2 regions of the Wansuia hejianensis genome follow, and region 2 is predicted to be linked to the other one. Evidence: riboswitches for the same ligand, from Rfam matches in the RefSeq annotation. Region 2 holds a riboswitch; the other holds the start of a gene.

Region 1 (9,222 bases), 310 kb from region 2:
ATCACATGACAACGGAAAGACATTTTCAGAGCCCAGAGACACGGGAATTATGGGACAGGCGTCCAGTGTGTGCGCCCTGGGCGGCAACGAGCTTCTGTCCCTGCACGCCTGCAGAAGAGATACAGAGCGTCCTGGAATCTACGGATGCCGGGTATTGCTGGAACACGGGGAATGGAAAACGGAAGAAAAGAAGCTGCTCTGGGAGCCGGGCGTCCCGGTGGTGAAAAATGATAAGTTCGCGGATGTATTCGCTTATCTGAAATTCGGGCAGCCCAGCGCGGTTCGGCTGTCGGAAAAGGAGCTTCTGATGACGCATTGGTTTGAGGAGAACGGGGAGGCCAAGATAGCGGCCACCAGGATCGAACTGTAATTTTGGGATTCCTCATTGACCAATTGGAAGCCTCCACGGAGAGGTGCCGGAGAAAAAACCTCCGAGTCTGAAGAGGTTTCAGCTCGGAGGTTTTTAATAAGATCATTTGCCGGAAGTGTCAGATGCAGGTATAGCCGCCGTCTACCGGTATGCTCAGTCCTGTCAGATAAGCAGATGCGTCAGAGGCCAGGAATGCGATGGGACCTTTGATGTCGTCTCCGTTGGCCAGCCGTCCCAGCTGAGTGTGCTTACTGTACTCCTTTGCAAAGACGGGATTGGTGCGGTCTGACTGAAGGCCGCCGGGACATACCGCATTAATGCGGACGCCGTACTGGCCGTAATAACTGGCGGCATGGCGTACCCAGGCGGAAACACCTGATTTGTCCACGGCATAAATGTGGCCGAAGGTTCCGGCAGCCATGCCGGGATTGCCGTCGTAATTATGCTCCTCCACGCCGATCAGGCCCATCATGGAACCGAAGGTGACAATAGAACCGCTGTGCTGCCGGATCATCTGATCGCCTACCAGGGTGGTCATGTAAAGGGATGCCGCGGTGTTGACACGGACGCCTTCGTCCATCTGCTTCTCATCCTGAAACCAGCCGACACCGCCGTCCCCCTGGGGAAGAATGCGGCTGCAGTTGATGAATACGTCTATGCGTCCGGCTTTCTGTATGACGGTATCCACCAGATTGCGGATGCTGTCGATGTCACCCTGCTCGAAGGGGATAGCTTCTACCTTTACGCCCTTTTCGCGTTTCAGCTCTTCGACGAATTCCTGTGCGGATTCGATGGAGTGGCTGGCCAGATAGATATCTGCGCCGGCGTCTGCCAGAGCCAGCGTCGCGCCCTTACCGTACATGGCGCGGCCGCCGGTGATCAGGGCCGTCTTTCCTTTTAAAGAAAATAAATCAAATGTATTCATAGATGCGCCTCCTATTTCGCCGTGTAGCCGCCGTCCACTGCCAGCGTTGTGCCCGTGATGAACTCCGACGCGTCAGAGGCGAAGAAAACGGCTGCCTGTGCAACGTCATCGCCGTTGGCGAGACGTTTAATGTGCGAGTGACGAATAAAGGCTTTTTCAAACGCCTCAGGCTTGGTGCCTGCCAGCGGGCCATAGGCGATACAGTTGCAGCGGCAGTTATGAGCGCCCAGGTAACCGGCGGCCTGCCTTGCGTAATTGACATAGCTGCCCTTGACAAAGCAGTAATCTACTGAAAAATCCTTTGGGGCATATTCCGGGCAGTCTTTGTAGTTCTGAGGATCACAGCCTACCAGAGCCGCATAGTCGGACACAAAAATCATCGAACCGTGCCCCTGCTCTGCCATGATTTCTCCCAAATGCTTGACTGTCAGCATCATGCCCATCTGTGTGATGCGCAGATTATTGTAAATCTCCTCAAAAGAATGGCTCCACCCCTCCAGCTGAAGGCCGGAGCTGTTGTCCACGAAGATGTCCAGAGAAGGAAGGGCGGCTTTTACTGACGCAGCCAGCGCGGCAGCGGCAGCCTCTGTCTCCTGAGAGTAGATAAAGGTGCCGGCAGCGGAAACGCCTGCAGCCTGCATGTCTGCCGCCGCCTGGTCAAGGGCTTCCTGATCCGGGCCTGCCAGATAGACGGCTGCGCCTGCAGCGGCCAGTCCGGCAGCGATCTCTGTGCCGTAAGTATATTCCGGATAAGTCACAAGAGCGTGCTTACCGGCCAGTGAAAATTTGTCAAGAATATTCATAATTTATCTCCTGATTTTCGTCCGGGGTCTGAGGTTTACCGTTCTTTGATTTCAGAAAGCATTACTTTTCTTCCGCCTTCTTCACGGCTGCGGATTCCGGCGATGATAATCTTCATCATCTCGATTGTATCCTCGAACGGGCAAGGTTCTTCCCCGGTGCGCAGATAGTGCACAAAGTTGTCCATCTGTTTCTTGAATGCGTAATAGGAGTCGCCATCCTTGACCAAGGTGGAGCCGCCTTCACCCAGAATCATGATTCCAAGTCCGGCCATACCGATTCCCATGGGAATGTCCACATAACAGCCACTCTCGTGGTGGAGATGGACCATGGTGCTCTCATAGGTTCCGGTGTTCTGCACGGAATCGAATCCCCGTCCCAGCAGGTTAAACATGCCTTCAACCGCGTGAATTCCGTAGGTTTCCCATTTTTTGGCCATGGGGCTGCAGATGTAGCGGAGCTTGCCGAACTCGTAGTGGTTCTCATAGAAGGGCTCCATAGCCTTGCTGTAGCGCATGGAGGAGGAAGATATGAAATGTGCTCCCTCATCACGCCATTTTACAAATGTCTTCAGATCTTCTTCATTATCAACCAGAGGTTTATCGATGAACATGGGCAGCCCTGCTTCCAGGAAAGGACGGCAGCGCTCGATGTGCTCAGCGCCGATATCGGTGGCACAGATAACGGCATCGACTTCGCCGATCATGTCTTCCGGCTTATCCACCACATTGGGAATGAGTGAAGCGCGCGCGCAGTTCTCAGCCATCTTCCTGTCGGCATAGCCTGTAAAGCAGATGTGAGTGATGTGAGCGCCCGGGATCGCCAGAGTCTCAGACGGCTGCTTGCCCAGATATGCAGGAATTGTGGGATACAGCTCCCTCGTCCATTTGTCCATTTCTTCTTTGTTGTAATTGTTGTACATGGCGCTCCAGGAGAAGGGATGCGCGTTGCCCTCAGACATGCCGAGGATACCGATTTTCAGTTCTTTGTCTCCGAGTGGAAATTGATTGGACATAGTGACACCTCGTTTTCTTATATTTTCCGGAATAATATCCTACTCTCACTATACAGGATACAAAGATGAAGTCAATATGCTTTTCAGACATAAATCGGCGGCTTTTGTCCGGATAGGACGATGAGATAAAAGGAAAATCTTGTTGACATTTTTGGAGGAAGATGTTAAGGTAAAATTGAATTATACGACTGACGGAAGTGGAATTGACCACAGGAAGTATAATGATTTGAGGCCGACCGTCTGGGCATATCTGCTTGGAGTGTGTATGGTCTTTTTTTAAACCCGTTAACAAGTGAGAAAAGGAGAAGAGTTCATGGAAATGTTATCACTGGAACAGGATCTGAAGAGTAATTCTTATCCCGGAAGAGGTATCGTGATCGGACGGTCCGGGGATGGGAAATCAGCCGTAACTGCTTATTTTATCATGGGCAGAAGTGAAAACAGCAGAAACCGTGTGTTTGTGGAAGATGGCGAGGGCATCCGCACGCAGGCATTTGACCCCTCGAAGCTGACAGACCCGAGCCTGATCATTTATGCGCCGGTGCGCGTTTTGGGCAATAAGACAATTGTGACGAATGGGGATCAGACGGATACGATTTATGAGGGAATGGACAAACAGCTGACCTTTGAACAGTCTCTGCGCATCCGTGAATTTGAGCCTGACGCTCCCAATTATACGCCGAGGATTTCCGGCATTTTGCATGTGGAGAACGGAACCTTCAGCTATGCCCTTTCGATTCTGAAGAGCAACAACGGTAATCCGGCACAGTGCAACCGCTTTACTTTTGCATATAATGAGTGTGTGGCCGGGGAAGGGCATTTTATCCATACCTATATGCATGACGGTAACCCGCTGCCGAGCTTTGAGGGCGAGCCGAAGCTGGTGGCCATTCCTGATGAGATCGGCGCTTTTACAGATATGCTGTGGGACAGCCTGAATGAGGACAACAAAGTATCCCTATTCGTCCGCTATATCGATATTGCAACCGGTAAATATGAGACTAAAATTGTTAATAAAAATTGCTGAGGAGGAATTTTCATGAAGGAACTGGAATTAAAATATGGATGTAACCCCAACCAGAAGCCGTCCCGGATCTATGTGGCGGACGGCGGCGACTTGCCCATTCAGGTGCTCTCCGGACGGCCCGGATATATCAATTTTCTGGATGCGTTCAACGGCTGGCAGCTGGTGCGTGAATTGGAGAAAGCCACAGGACTTCCGGCGGCGACCTCCTTTAAGCATGTGTCTCCTGCAGGAGCCGCCGTAGGCCTTCCCATGAGCGATGTTCTGAAGAAGATTTACTGGGTGGATGATATGGGCGAGCTTTCACCGCTGGCATGTGCCTATGCGAGAGCAAGAGGCGCTGACAGGATGTCTTCCTTTGGTGATTTTGTTTCTCTGTCAGATATATGTGATAAAGACACGGCTTCTCTGATTAAAAGAGAGGTTTCGGACGGAGTGATCGCGCCTGGATATACCGATGAAGCATTAGAGATTCTCAAAAGCAAGAAAAACGGCAATTATTGTGTAATCCAGATCGATGAGAATTATGTGCCCGCGCCTCTGGAACACAAAGAAGTGTTTGGCGTTACCTTTGAGCAGGGCAGGCAGGAACTGGTGATTGATGATGCGTTCCTGTCCAATGTAGTGACAGAGAAGAAAGACATTCCTGCGGAAGCGCTGAGAGATCTGAAGATCTCCCTGATTACCCTGAAATATACTCAGTCTAATTCTGTCTGCTTTGTCAAAGATGGACAGGCGATCGGCGTTGGCGCCGGACAGCAGTCAAGGGTTCACTGTACCCGCCTTGCCGGGCAGAAGGCCGACAACTGGTGGCTGCGCCAGTGCCCGAAGGTGCTGAACCTGCCCTTCGTAGACGGCATCCGCCGTGCGGACAGGGATAACGCGATTGATGTTTATATCGGCGAGGAGTACATGGATGTTCTGGCTGACGGCGCATGGCAGAAGATCTTCAAGGAGAAGCCAGAGGTTTTCACGAGAGAGGAAAAACGTGCCTGGCTGGATCAGATGACAGGCGTGACACTTGGTTCAGACGCCTTCTTCCCCTTCTCCGACAATATCGAAAGAGCGCATAAGAGCGGTGTGCAGTACGTAGCAGAGCCAGGAGGTTCCGTGCGTGATGATGCAGTGATCGAATGCTGCAATAAATATGGAATGGCAATGGCCTTCACAGGAATCCGTCTGTTCCATCACTGATTCTTACCGGGAAGCCGGATGATTGAAAAGAGGCTGCCGCAAAATATGAATTCCTGCAAGTGTAGTTCTTGCAGGAAGGATATATTTTGCAGCAGCCTCTTGATTATGCGTTTATACTCTCGTGAACCTGTCTGCGGTAACTGTCCGGGGTCAGGCCCAGCTGTTTGTAAAAGGCTTTGCAGAAGCTGCTGGGATATTCATACCCGATAAGCTCTGAAATCTGTGCGATGGGAAGCTTTGTCTCTTCCAGATACCGTTTGGCAAATTCCATGCGGATAAAAATGATTTTCTGGCGGAAGGTGGTGCCGCAGTATCGGTATACCAGCCTCTGGGCTTGTCTGGAACTGACATTTAGATATTCTGAAAGGTCATCAATCGTCACCGGCTGATTGTAATTTTCTGAGAAGAACACATCGATCTGTGCTGCAATCTGGAATTCCAGCGTGGATTTGCTTTCCTTCTGGTCCGATGAGGAGAGGTAGGAATTATTCTGCCGCAGCAGCTCTGTAAGAAGCAGAGTCAGGTAGGCGGAAGCTGCTTCCAGATATCCGGCCCGGCATGCAGACAGCTCTTCGACTGCCTGGCGGAAATAGGAAAAGGCGGCATCATCCAGGGACCAGATGCGCACATCCGACCGGTTGATGATCGATGAGTACAGATCTGCCGGATCGCTGCCGTCTGCTCGGATATACGCTTCCAGACGCACCAGCGTGCTTCCCGGGTCCAGGCTGAAATAATGGGGAACAAATGGGCCTATGAGCAGACAGTCGCCAGGCTTTAACAAATGCTGCCCGTTATTTGTATGTAGAATTCCCTGTCCGGAAATAATGCCGTGAAGCTCACTCAGCCGGTGGGTATGCAGATATTGCACATAAGAAGCGGGGGCGTCTGTAGGGGAATTTTTACATAGAATTGTAAAATGTGAATTTTCATATCGGATATCCAGTTCAACACGTTCCATAAATCAAGCTCCTCCTTAATCCGCTTTTTTTAAAGTATAGCGCTCTTTCTGCTAATTGTCAAAAAGGGGATTGCTGGATAGTCCAAAAGGGACAAAAAAAAGGCATATCCGTCTGTTCTAATTATTGTTTCCGCGGGCGCAATAGAGTAACATGTAGGTACGATGAGTGATCTGTATGAGGATGTTCACCCACAAAACAGAGGAGGCAGGAAATGGGAAGTATTTTTGAAATGAAGCAGAAAAAAGTCGTCATTTTCGGCGGCGCAGGGTATCTGGGAAGCGCTATAACACGGGCGTTTCTGAACGAGGGGGCAAAGGTAGTTGTAGCGGACGTATTCCCGGAATGGAGCGAACCTTACATTCAGGATCTGAGGGAGAATCCCAATTGTGTTTGCTTTCAGTGTAATCTGGAAAGCACTGATGAAATCAAGGCGGCATATGACACCTGTATTTCAGAATTTGGCGGGTTCAATACGCTGTTGAATATTGCCTGCTATGGAAGAGCCGGAAATTTAGAGACAATGAGCTATGAGGATTGGAACAGCATGTTTGACGGCTGCATTGGCTATGTGTTCCGTGCGACCCAGGCAGCGATCCCCTATCTGAAAAAGAACGAAAACAGCGCGATTGTAAATACCTGTTCCATGTATGGCCTGGTATCACCAGATTACAGGATCTACGGGGACAGCGGACAGAATAATCCGCCGAATTACGGCGCGGCAAAAGCAGCAGTAGCACAGTTTACCCGCTATTGCGCCGCTCATCTGGCATCTTATGGAATCCGGACTAATTGCGTGACACCTGGGCCGTTCCCGGATGCGAGGAAAAATCCGCCGGAAGATTTCATGAAAGAAATGTCTAAGAAAACCATGCTTGGACGCGTAGGCCGTCCGGAGGAGATCGCCGGAGCATTTGTCTATCTGGCCTCGGATGCGGCTTCTTTTACTACTGGTGCGAATGTGGTAGTAGACGGAGGATGGACAGCCTGGTAAATAATTCAGTTTGCGGTGAGGTGGAAGTGGGTGGAAATCTGCACGAAAAACCCTCCCGTCAGGCCCTGGCGTAGACAGCCGGGCCTGGCGGGAGGGTTTTTCCGGCTATTCTGAAATTGTCTCTAGCATTACATAATTGGCGGATTACCGCCTTTTTTGTTCCGAAAATATATATTTTGTGCTATACTGAAAGACAAAGATTTAAAAGAAAGGATGTGATCCTGTGCGGACCATGGAATTTAAAATGGAGCGTCACGGGCTCTTAGAGGCGGGGCAGGAAATTACAGTGACGGAAAGTGCTCTTCCGACTTCTTATTATTATACGATCGTGCCGGCCATCGCCATGAGCAGGAATTACCAGGCCTATGAACGGCTGAAGTCCACGAAGGGAATTGTCAGGGAAATCAATCAGACCAGCAGGGGGTATTATACGATTGTCGAATTTGATGAAGAAGAACCATCCTGAGAATCAGGTACATACCATAGAGCCGGTGTTCGACAGTGCTTCCAGAATACTGATCTTGGGCAGCTTTCCATCGGTAAAATCCAGAGAAGCCGGTTTTTTCTACGGCCATCCCCAGAACCGTTTCTGGAAAGTGCTGGCCGGTATCACTGATTCAGAGGTGCCGGTAACGACAGAAGAGAAAAAGGCGTTTCTTCTGCAACGCCACATCGCCGTCTGGGATGTAATCGCCTCCTGTGTGATTACGGGTTCCAGCGACAGCAGCATTCGTGAGGTCGTGCCCAACGAGATCGGCAGAATATTGGAGGCGGCTCCAATTCGTTGTATTTTTTGCAACGGTGGCACCTCTTATCAGTTATATAGGAAATATCTCTATCCTTTGACTGGGCGCGAGGCGGTGAAGCTCCCGTCCACCAGTCCGGCGAATGCAGCTTGGAATCTGGAAAAACTGAAGAGCGAATGGAAGATTTGCTTGAGTTTTATGGAAAATGGGGTATAATAGCGTTATCTGAATGGAAGAATTTTCAGAGGAGGGCAGGATTATGAAAACATACGAAGCAGTTTGGGAGATCTTTAATCAGTGCCCGAACAATCAGATGCGGGATGTGTTTATAGAAGAAATTGAAACCGATGATCCGGAAACTTATATCCGGGATAAATTTAAGGATAAAGAAATGACTTATGAGAAAACGGTGCGCCCGGACGGTACGATGGTATTCGATATCATAACTTCGGGAATCCACCAGCGGTATACTTTTTCTGAATAGAAAGGATGCGGAATACAATGGAGCATTTATCAACGGAGAAACACACCCATGTGCTGGAAGACGGTACGGTGGTGGAACATACCCATGAGCACACCCACGCGCATACGCATCAGAATACAAAGGCGGTATTAAACCGGATTTCCCGCGCAATCGGCCATCTGGAATCCATTAAGCGCATGGTGGAGAGCGGGCGTGACTGCAGCGAGGTGTTGATCCAGCTGTCAGCGGTGAAGGCAGCCATTAATAACACCGGTAAGGTGATCCTGCATGACCATATCGCCCACTGCATAGTGGATGCGGTGGAGAGCGGCGATACGGAAGCGCTGGACGAATTGAACAAAGCAATCGATCAGTTTATTAAATAAGAGATAATATCAAGGGAGACATTTGAAATGGAAAAGGAATGCAGCAATGAAACGTGTACAAAGGAGAGCTGTGAGGGCTGTCCCAGCAGAGAAAAGCCGAATTTCCGGGCGGAGCTGAACAGCTATTCCAGCATCGGCCATGTGATCGGCGTGGTGAGCGGCAAGGGAGGCGTGGGGAAATCTCTGGTAACCGCGTCCCTGGCCAATGCCATGGCGGCGAAGGGCTACAGGGTTGGGATTCTGGATGCCGATATTACCGGTCCGTCAATTCCCCGTATGTTTGGGCTGCAGGGCCCTGCCCAGGTGGATGACAATGGGATTTATCCGCCGCTGACGGCCAACGGC
Region 2 (9,222 bases):
TGATCTGCGGCCCGAATGCCATGGCCAGCAGCATTTTAATCAGATCTCCGGGAATGAAGGGTATTACCCCCGCAAACAGTGATGCACGGAGATCCAGACCAGACTGGCGGGTAAGCCACAGTGTCCCGAAACCATAGCAGACAACTGTTCCCAGAAACATGCCCCCCAGGCAAATCATCCGGTTACTCCTGTGTCTGTCAATCAGATATCCGGCTATAACAGCCATGGGAATAAAACCAATCAGATAACCTCCAGTGGGGCCGAACAGTTTTTCCGGACCGCTGGTAAAACCTGAAAACACAGGAATTCCGATCAGCCCGATCAACAGATAGATCACATAGCTCACAGTCCCCTGCACCATTCCCAACAGATACAGGGCGAAATAAATCGCCAGATTCGTCAGGGAAATCGGCACCGGCCCAATCGGTACTGAAAATGGAGCCAATACACAGATGACCGCCGCCATCATTCCCATCAACGTAATTTGCTTAACAGATAACCTCCGCCCTCGTTTCACCGTTGTTTCACTCATTCTGCATCCTAACCTCCTGTCCGGGCTTCGCCGGCCTTCCTCCGGCCCTGAATCCCATTTCTGCGAGCATCTTCATGTCCTGTGCGGTATTCGTACCGGTAGTAGTCAGCATATCGCCTGTGATCGCCGCATTCACTCCAGACCGGAACAGCCTTCGCCCTCCATCCCTGAAATATGCCCGGCCGGCTGCTATTCGTATGTAAGCGGCTGGGTTCAGATACCGGAACATCGCCACAGTCCGTATAATCTCATCCTCTTCCAACGGAACCTGGCTGCCCAGCGGCGTCCCCTTAATCGGCATCAGAACATTAATGGGAATGGAAGAGACCCCCTGCCCCGCCAGAGCAGCTGCCATATCCACACGGTCCTGCCATAACTCACCCAAGCCTATAATTCCCCCGGAGCACACCTCCAGCCCCGCCTCACGGGCCATCTGAATCACCCGCAGCTTATCCCTGTAAGAATGTGTCGTACAGATACTGGGGAAATTCCGTTCCGAAGTCTCGATATTCGCATGATATCTCTCCACCCCGGCACCCTTCAGCCGTCTGAGAGCCTCCGCTCCCAACAACCCATGAGAGGCGCAGAGCCGTATCTTGCATTCCCTGCGCAGCCGTTTATATATCCTCACCAGACGTTCCAGCTCCTCCCCTTCCACGGATCTCCCGGCCGTCACAATGGAATATGCCTGGACCCCCGCCGCCTCCCGGGCCTTACAGTCACGCAGAATCGTCTCCTCATCCAGCATCTCGTATTTCTCACAGCCTGTTTGATGAAACGCCGACTGGGCGCAAAACCTGCAGTCCTCGCTGCACCGGCCGGATCTGCCATTGATAATGGTACACAAATCCACATTTCTTCCACAAAGGGATTCCCTTATTCTGTCCGCACCTTCCGCCAACTCCCCCAACTTAGCATATTCAAATACAGAAAGATCATCCTGCTGTGAAAGCCTTCTTCCTCTTATAATTTCCTCTGCCAGTTTTTTCATAATATCTCCTTTAGAAGCATCCTGATGCCATTATAGTTACTAGCCTATAGATTGTCAACCATATTTATAAATATAGGTGACAATCTATTGTATTTTGTTCGGCAGAGTCAGCCAAAACGAAGCGGAATCCTTTCGATCCAAGTACAAAGAGTCCGGCAAGCCGGACTCTCGCGCCGGAGCGCGGTCGCCCCAGCGGCCATAGGACACATTTTCCTATGATATAAAAAATGGCCTTACACTATTTGCATAGTGCAAGGCCTGTCCTGTTACTCTTCTGTTATACGATCCGTCTCACAGCAAGAATGGGTCTGTATGCTGCATTGTAGCTGACTTTAATTCCAGATTTCTCATCACTTGCGTGTACAATCGCGCCGCCGCCCATGTAAATCGCCACATGTCCGTCGTAGCAGATGATGTCTCCCGGCTGTGCTTCCGCATAGGATACTCCATATCCGTCGCTGCGAAGAGCTGCCGACTGTCTGGATACACTGTACCCGAAATGCGCATATACCAGATGAACAAATCCTGAACAGTCAGTTCCGTTCGTAAGGCTGTTGCCGCCCCAGACATATGGATTACCTACAAATTGCAGAGCATAGTCTACAATAGCTTGTCCCGTCGCGCTTCCTGTATTGGAGGAAGATCCGCCGCTGCTTCCGCCGTTATCCGGAACATATGTATCATCATTACTGCTTCCACCACCATTGCTTCCGCCGCCGTCATTACTGCTGCCGCCGTTGCTTCCGCCGCCATTATTGCTCGGCGTGGTGTTATTCGACTGATTATTCTGGTTATTCTGCTGAGCAGCCTGCTGTCTCGCTGCTTCTTCTGCCTCCGCCTGCTGTCTCGCTGCTTCCTCTGCCGCCTTACGCTGGCGTTCCTGTTCCTCAATCAGCTTCTGGATCTCAGCATTCTGTTGCTCAATCAACTGCTGATATTCTGCCGCCTTCGCATTGGCATCTGCCAGCTGCGCATCGTAATCTGCGGAAGTTGCTCTCTTTTCCTCCAGCATCTGCTCCAGATATGCCTGCTGGCCTTCCTGCTCAGATTTCATGGTCTCAAGCTCTGATTTCTCACCTTCCAGCTGAGACTGGAGATCGCTGACCTGAGTGACCACCGCTGCATAGTTCTCCAGGCAATTCCTGTCGTATTCATACATCTTCTGCGTATATTCCGCCTGATTCAGCAACTCTGTGATATCTTTCTCTTCCAGAAGGATTGTCGCCCATCCGGCATTCCCGCCCTTCTCGTACAGATACTGAATTCTCTTCTTCATTGCTTCGTATTGTTCTTGTTTGTCCGCTTCTGCTTCTTCCAGATCCGCTGCAGTCTGCTCCAGCTGAACTTCCTTATCACTGATCTGATCAGTCAGAGAATTAATAGAAGCGATCGTTGTGATCAGCTGCCCGTCCAGGCTGTCGATTTCACCGGTTATCTGTTCTTTCTGATCTTCCAGATCATTGATAGAATCCTCAATCTGACTCAGCTGTCCTTCGGTCTGCTGCTGCTGCTGCTGGACTTCTTCTATGGTATCTGCACTAACGGTAAGCATCTGTGCACTGCCAAGCATTATGGCCAATCCCAGTACAAGAACTTTCTTCTTCTTCATGAATCATTCTCCTAAATCATTTGTCTCATTTATGCTATCATCTGTAATAATTATGAAATACTTTTTTCAATCTTTCTACATATTAACATAATTCGCACTTTGATGCAAGTGTTAATTGTTATTTAATTGTAAACAAATCATGAACCCTAAAACCTGCCCATTCTACAAGGAAAAACAGCATTCGACAACATCTGATTTTCTTCTCTTTCCTCAGCTTGCTAACTTTCTATATTGACTGTACTGTGATTTATTTCAAATTTGTTAAGATTTTGCGTTACATCCTGTTTTGATACCTTAATTTCACCGCTGGCCAGCTTCTGTATTACCGTGTTATACTGTTCCTTAGTAAACGCCGAAAAACCGGAACCGGCTATCCTAAGCCCTACGCCGCCATAGGAAGCGTCCAGGACTGTCTTCTCACCGCCCGGAAGCTTTCCCTCTTCCAGCAGCTTCAGCGAATGGTAGGCCGCCTGCCGGTAATCCATTCCTGCAGACGTTAAAACACTGGCGGACTGAGGGCTTTCATCCATTCTGGTATCAATCACCTTGCCGCCATATGCTTCTGCGCTCTCCCGGGCCAGCAGCTCCGGTCCGCTGTCACAGGCGTAAACCACCTGGCAGCCCTGCTGATACCACTCTTTCACAGTCTGCATCAGAGAAGGGCTGATGGAATTGCCATCCAAAAAACGAAAACGTACCGTTACCTGCTCTGGGGAGAGCCCCATCTCTTCCGCTGCCTGGTCAATCCCCTGGAGATATCCAGACCCATATCTGATATTTTCTTCACTCTTCACGCCTCCCAGAAAGCCTAGGCTTACGTATCCTTCCTTTACCGCCGCATAACCGGCCAGAAAGCCTGCCTGCTCTTTAGCCAGCATCACGCTGGAGGTGTTCCCTCTTATTTTCTCAGGCCCGTCTTCTTCTCTTGGAGTCCCGTTCAGCAGTATAAAGCGCACGTCCCTTTCCATCCGCTGCATGTCATAAACAGCATGTTCAAAAGCCTCACCCGTACACACAATTACATTAGCTCCGTCAGTAACTGCATCCGCCATGGTCTTCTCATAAGACGCCAGATCCTTTCCACCCGGGACGTAAGCTTCTGCGGAGTCTGAGGATTCTCCAGCAAACTGCTCCACCCCCTGCCAGACTGCCTGATAGATTCCTGTCTCTTCAACGCCGGCGCCATCTGTAATCACCGCAATCTTCCATTCCTCCTGACCGCCGCCACAGCCTCCCAACACCAGGCTCAGAACACAGGCAGCTGCAATCAGGCATTTCGTGTTTCTTCCTATTCTATAATTCATCATCTATTTTCCTTTGATGGGCAACCGCTGACTGCCGCCCGTTATTCTCCCCACTGCCATCACTTAACAGTATAGCGGCTTATTCTGATTCTGAAAAGCCTTCTTCCGTTATTTTTTTAAATTCTTGTCCGCCGCCCGCAAACTCTCTTTTTTATAAAAATCTGATTGCATTTTTTATTATCTGGTGCTATACTTAATTCATCAATTAAATAGGGTGTTCTGTGTACTGACGGATATGTGGATGAGAACCACAGGGAATCAGAACCCGCGTTTAGCCGACCGTCTGGGCAGCATTTGTATTAGCACAAATGCTGCCCTTTTTGTATAACTGTTGTCGTGTTTTTCCGCTCACTGCAACCAGCAAACAGACGTAGGCAGAAGCGCCTGGAACCCCGGCCCCTGCTGTGGACAGCAGAAAGGAGATTGAAATTATGACTTACAAATCAGACATTGAAATCGCGCAGGAATGCACGATGGAGCCGATCGTCAAGATCGCGGAAAAGGCAGGTATCGATGAGAAATACCTGGAACAGTACGGAAGGTACAAAGCAAAAATTGATTACAACTTATTAAAAGAATCAGACGCTCCGGACGGCAAGCTGGTTCTCGTCACCGCCATCAACCCCACGCCCGCAGGCGAGGGCAAGACCACTACAACGGTCGGCCTGGCAGACGCCCTTCAGCGGATCGGGAAACATGTGGTGGTGGCTCTCAGAGAGCCCTCCCTCGGACCGGTCTTTGGCGTAAAGGGCGGCGCTGCCGGCGGCGGCTATGCCCAGGTAGTCCCCATGGAGGACATCAACCTGCATTTTACCGGTGATTTCCACGCCATCGGTGCTGCCAACAACCTGCTGGCGGCCATGATCGACAACCATATCTTCCAGGGCAACGAGCTGAACATCGATCCCCGGAAGATCACCTGGAGAAGATGCGTGGACATGAACGACCGCCAGCTCCGGAATGTGATTGACGGGCTGGGCGGCCGCACCAACGGGACTCCCAGGGAAGACGGCTATGATATCACCGTTGCGTCTGAGATCATGGCGGTACTCTGCCTGGCCAACGACATCACGGACCTGAAGGCGAGGCTGGCGCGTCTGGTGATCGGTTACACCTACGGCAAGCCCTCCGAGCAGCAGCCGGTTACGGCAGGAGACCTGCATGCGGAAGGAGCGATGTGCGCCCTTCTGAAGGACGCCCTGAAGCCGAACCTGGTGCAGACCCTGGAGCATGTTCCGGCAGTGGTGCACGGCGGCCCCTTCGCCAACATCGCCCACGGCTGCAATTCTGTCACGGCGACCAGGATGGCGATGAAGCTGGGGGATTACTGCATCACAGAGGCCGGCTTCGGCGCGGATCTGGGCGCGGAGAAGTTCCTGGACATCAAGTGCCGGATGGCGGGCCTGAAGCCCAATGCGGTGGTGATCGTGGCAACTGTCCGCGCGCTGAAATACAACGGAGGCGTGGCAAAGGCAGACCTGAACAATGAGAACCTGGAAGCGCTGGAGAAGGGCCTCCCGAACCTGCTGAAGCACGTGAGCAACATCCGGAACGTGTACCATCTGCCCTGCGTGGTGGCGGTCAATGCATTTCCGACGGATACGAAGGCAGAGCTGGACCTGGTGGAGAGCAAGTGCCGGGAGCTGGGCGTGAACGTAGCGCTGTCGGAGGTATGGGCCAAGGGAAGCGAAGGCGGCGTGAAGCTGGCGGAAGAAGTCGTGCGCCTGTGTGACGAGGACAATTCCGGCTTCAGCTTCTCCTATGGACTGGAGGGGAGCATCGAAGACAAGCTGAACCAGATTGTACAGAAGGTATACGGAGGGAAGTGCGCGGTGCTGACAGCCAACGCGAAGAAGCAGGCGGCCCAGCTGGAAGCCCTGGGCTACGGCAGCTGCCCGATCTGTGTGGCCAAAACCCAGTACAGCCTGACAGACGACGAGAAGAAGCTGGGAGCGCCCACAGACTTCGAGGTGACGGTGCGGAACCTGAAGATATCAGCGGGAGCAGGGTTCATTGTAGCGTTGACAGGAGATATCATGACCATGCCGGGGCTGCCTAAGAGGCCGGCTGCCGAGCGGATCGACGTGGATGAGAACGGGAAGATTTCAGGCCTGTTCTAGTTGTCTTTTAATAAAAAAACGTTTATAATCCATGGGAGACAATGCAGCCCCGCTGCCTTGTCTCCATTTTCATCTGAGGGGGATATTCGTCATGAAAGAAAAAATCTTAACGAAAGCACCTGTTGTCTGTCTGCTGACCTTCATCTGCTGTTTTCTCTGGGGAAGTGCATTTCCCTGTATAAAGATCGGATACCGGCTTTTCCAGATCTCATCCGGGGACACAGCCAGTCAGATTCTCTTTGCCGGCATCCGTTTCACCCTGGCCGGAATCCTGACCCTGCTCATCGGAAGCATCGCATCCAGAAAAATCCTGCGTCCCGGAAAGGATTCCCTGAAGCCTATCGCAGTACTTTCCATGGTTCAGACAGTCATCCAGTATTTCTTCTTTTATATCGGCCTGGCTCATACCACCGGCGTGAAATCTTCTATTATAGAGGCCTCCAGCTCCTTCTTCGCCATTCTGATTGCCAGCCTCATCTTCCGGTATGAGACTCTGACTGTCCGTAAGGTACTCGGCTGTCTCATCGGCTTCGCCGGAGTTGTCGTCATCAACCTGGCCGGAGGCTCTATGGATCTCAATCTGAGCCTGAACGGAGAAGGCTTCATATTGCTCTCCACCATCTCCTACGCTTTTTCATCCGCACTGATTAAGAAATACTCCCAACACGAAAATCCTGTCGTGTTAAGCGGCTGCCAGTTCCTGCTGGGCGGACTCATCCTGTCCCTGTGCGGAGCCTTCATGGGAGGCAGGCTGACAGCATTCACCCCGGCTTCTGTCCTGCTGCTGATCTATATGGCGCTCATTTCCGCTGTCGCATACAGCCTGTGGGGAATTCTCCTGAAACATAATCCAGTCAGCCGGATTTCCATATTCGGCTTCATGAATCCAGTCATCGGAGTTCTCCTGTCCGCCGTACTGCTAAACGAAAAGAACCAGGCATTCAGCATTTATGGACTTATATCGCTGGTGCTGGTATGCGTTGGAATCTATATTGTAAACCGCCAAAAAAAATTATAGGTTTTTGGCGAGGAGTGTGGATAACCGACCAATTGGAAGCAAATCTGAAATTCCCTTGTTTTTATATTAACAATCTGGTATGATAATTTATAGACAAAGTTACCGCGGAACTCTGAGGTATTTCGTCTTCTGACAATATGTAAATACACAAATTAAAGGAGGAATTTTACATGGCTAAAAAGATTGTTTTGGCAGGAGCCTGCCGGACTGCTATCGGTGTTATGGGCGGAGCGCTGAGCACGACTCCGGCGCCGGAGCTTGGGACTATCGTTATCAAAGAGGCTTTGAAGAGAGCGGGTCTGTCGCCGGAACAGGTGGATATGGTGTATATGGGCTGCGTGATTCAGGCGGGGACCGGACAGAATCCCGCGCGGCAGGCGGCTGTCAACGCCGGAATTCCAGTGGAATCACCGGCCATTACAATCAATGTACTGTGCGGCTCTGGACTGGACTGTGTGAATACGGCTGCAAGAATGATCCGCGAGGGCGAAGCAGACATCATAGTGGCAGGCGGTGTGGAGAATATGTCCATGGCTCCCTATGCTCTGAAAAACGCCAGATTTGGTTACCGTATGGGCAATAACCAGATTTATGACACTATGATCACCGATGCCCTGACCGACGCTTTCCACGGATACCACATGGGAATTACCGCTGAGAACGTGGCTGAACAATGGCACCTGACCCGCGGGCAGCTGGATGCGTTCGCCGCTTCCAGCCAGCAGAAAGCATGCGCCGCCATAGCTTCCGGCAGGTTTAAAGATGAGATTGTCCCCGTAGAGATTAAGAAGAAAAAGGAAACCGTTCTTTTTGATACCGACGAAGGCCCCCGCCAAGGCGTAACGGCTGAGGGCCTGGCAAAACTAAGACCGGCCTTTAAGAAGGACGGCGGGCTTGTGACCGCCGGCAATGCTTCTTCTATCAATGACGGTGCTGCCGCCGTAGTGGTTATGAGCGAAGAAAAAGCCCTGGCGCTCGGCGTGAAACCTATGGCGACCTGGGTAGACGGGACTCTGGGCGGCGTTGACCCCTCCATCATGGGAGTCGGACCTATCGTTTCCACTAAAAAGCTCTTCGCCAGAACCGGCCTGACGATTAAAGACATGGATCTGGTAGAAGCTAACGAAGCATTTGCCGCACAGTCTCTGGCCGTTGCCCACGATCTGGAATTCGATATGGAGAAGGTCAACGTGAACGGCGGCGCTATCGCATTGGGGCACCCGGTAGGAGCCTCCGGCTGCCGGATTCTGGTAACCCTGCTCTATGAAATGGAAAAGCGCGACGCCAAGACCGGCCTGGCTACGCTCTGCGTAGGCGGCGGAATGGGCTGCTCTGCAATCGTGAAACGCGAATCATAATACCGGAATAATATGAATCACATCGAATAAATGAGGCTGCCGCAAAAGCATTTTGCGGCAGCTCTTTTTTCCTGTAAGAACATGAAATTTTACTGTTTTTTTCCCATTGTAGGGTATCAAGAATTCTATAAACCTTCCAATCGGTTCTCTCGCAAATCCTGGATCTACTGCTACTCCAGATCACTTCAGCCTCCGGTATTCCCGACAGCGCCTGGCCCCTCAGGGAACGAGAAGTCGCTTCTGGGCATTCGCCAGCTAAAGTCCGGTCAGAAAGAACTGCCTTCCACCCA

Evidence for each region. Region 2 has a riboswitch for ZMP and ZTP ahead of H9Q79_RS15250 (formate--tetrahydrofolate ligase). Riboswitches for the same ligand answer to the same signal wherever they lie in the genome.
Region 1: it holds a riboswitch for ZMP and ZTP, as region 2 does, so the genes downstream of both, H9Q79_RS16685 (IMP cyclohydrolase) here and H9Q79_RS15250 (formate--tetrahydrofolate ligase) in region 2, are expected to answer to the same signal.

The regions. Positions count from the first base shown of each region.
Region 1 covers NZ_CP060635.1:3,638,140-3,647,361, forward strand. Annotated here, with positions in the region: gene H9Q79_RS16665 (sialidase family protein) at 1-370, shown strand, start outside; gene H9Q79_RS16670 (SDR family NAD(P)-dependent oxidoreductase) at 489-1,295, opposite strand; gene H9Q79_RS16675 (SDR family NAD(P)-dependent oxidoreductase) at 1,307-2,098, opposite strand; gene H9Q79_RS16680 (Gfo/Idh/MocA family protein) at 2,134-3,111, opposite strand; ZMP/ZTP riboswitch at 3,286-3,364, shown strand; gene H9Q79_RS16685 (IMP cyclohydrolase) at 3,425-4,138, shown strand; gene H9Q79_RS16690 (phosphoribosylaminoimidazolecarboxamide formyltransferase) at 4,151-5,329, shown strand; gene H9Q79_RS16695 (helix-turn-helix domain-containing protein) at 5,433-6,290, opposite strand; gene H9Q79_RS16700 (SDR family NAD(P)-dependent oxidoreductase) at 6,503-7,282, shown strand; gene H9Q79_RS16705 (hypothetical protein) at 7,515-7,748, shown strand; gene H9Q79_RS16710 (DNA-deoxyinosine glycosylase) at 7,729-8,244, shown strand; gene H9Q79_RS16715 (hypothetical protein) at 8,288-8,512, shown strand; gene H9Q79_RS16720 (metal-sensing transcriptional repressor) at 8,530-8,877, shown strand; gene H9Q79_RS16725 (Mrp/NBP35 family ATP-binding protein) at 8,905-9,222, shown strand, end outside.
Region 2 covers NZ_CP060635.1:3,324,261-3,333,482, reverse strand. Annotated here, with positions in the region: gene H9Q79_RS15270 (biotin transporter BioY) at 1-532, opposite strand, end outside; gene bioB (biotin synthase BioB) at 525-1,523, opposite strand; gene H9Q79_RS15260 (C40 family peptidase) at 1,801-3,132, opposite strand; gene H9Q79_RS15255 (BMP family lipoprotein) at 3,351-4,439, opposite strand; ZMP/ZTP riboswitch at 4,648-4,732, shown strand; gene H9Q79_RS15250 (formate--tetrahydrofolate ligase) at 4,868-6,556, shown strand; gene H9Q79_RS15245 (DMT family transporter) at 6,648-7,574, shown strand; gene H9Q79_RS15240 (acetyl-CoA C-acetyltransferase) at 7,745-8,932, shown strand.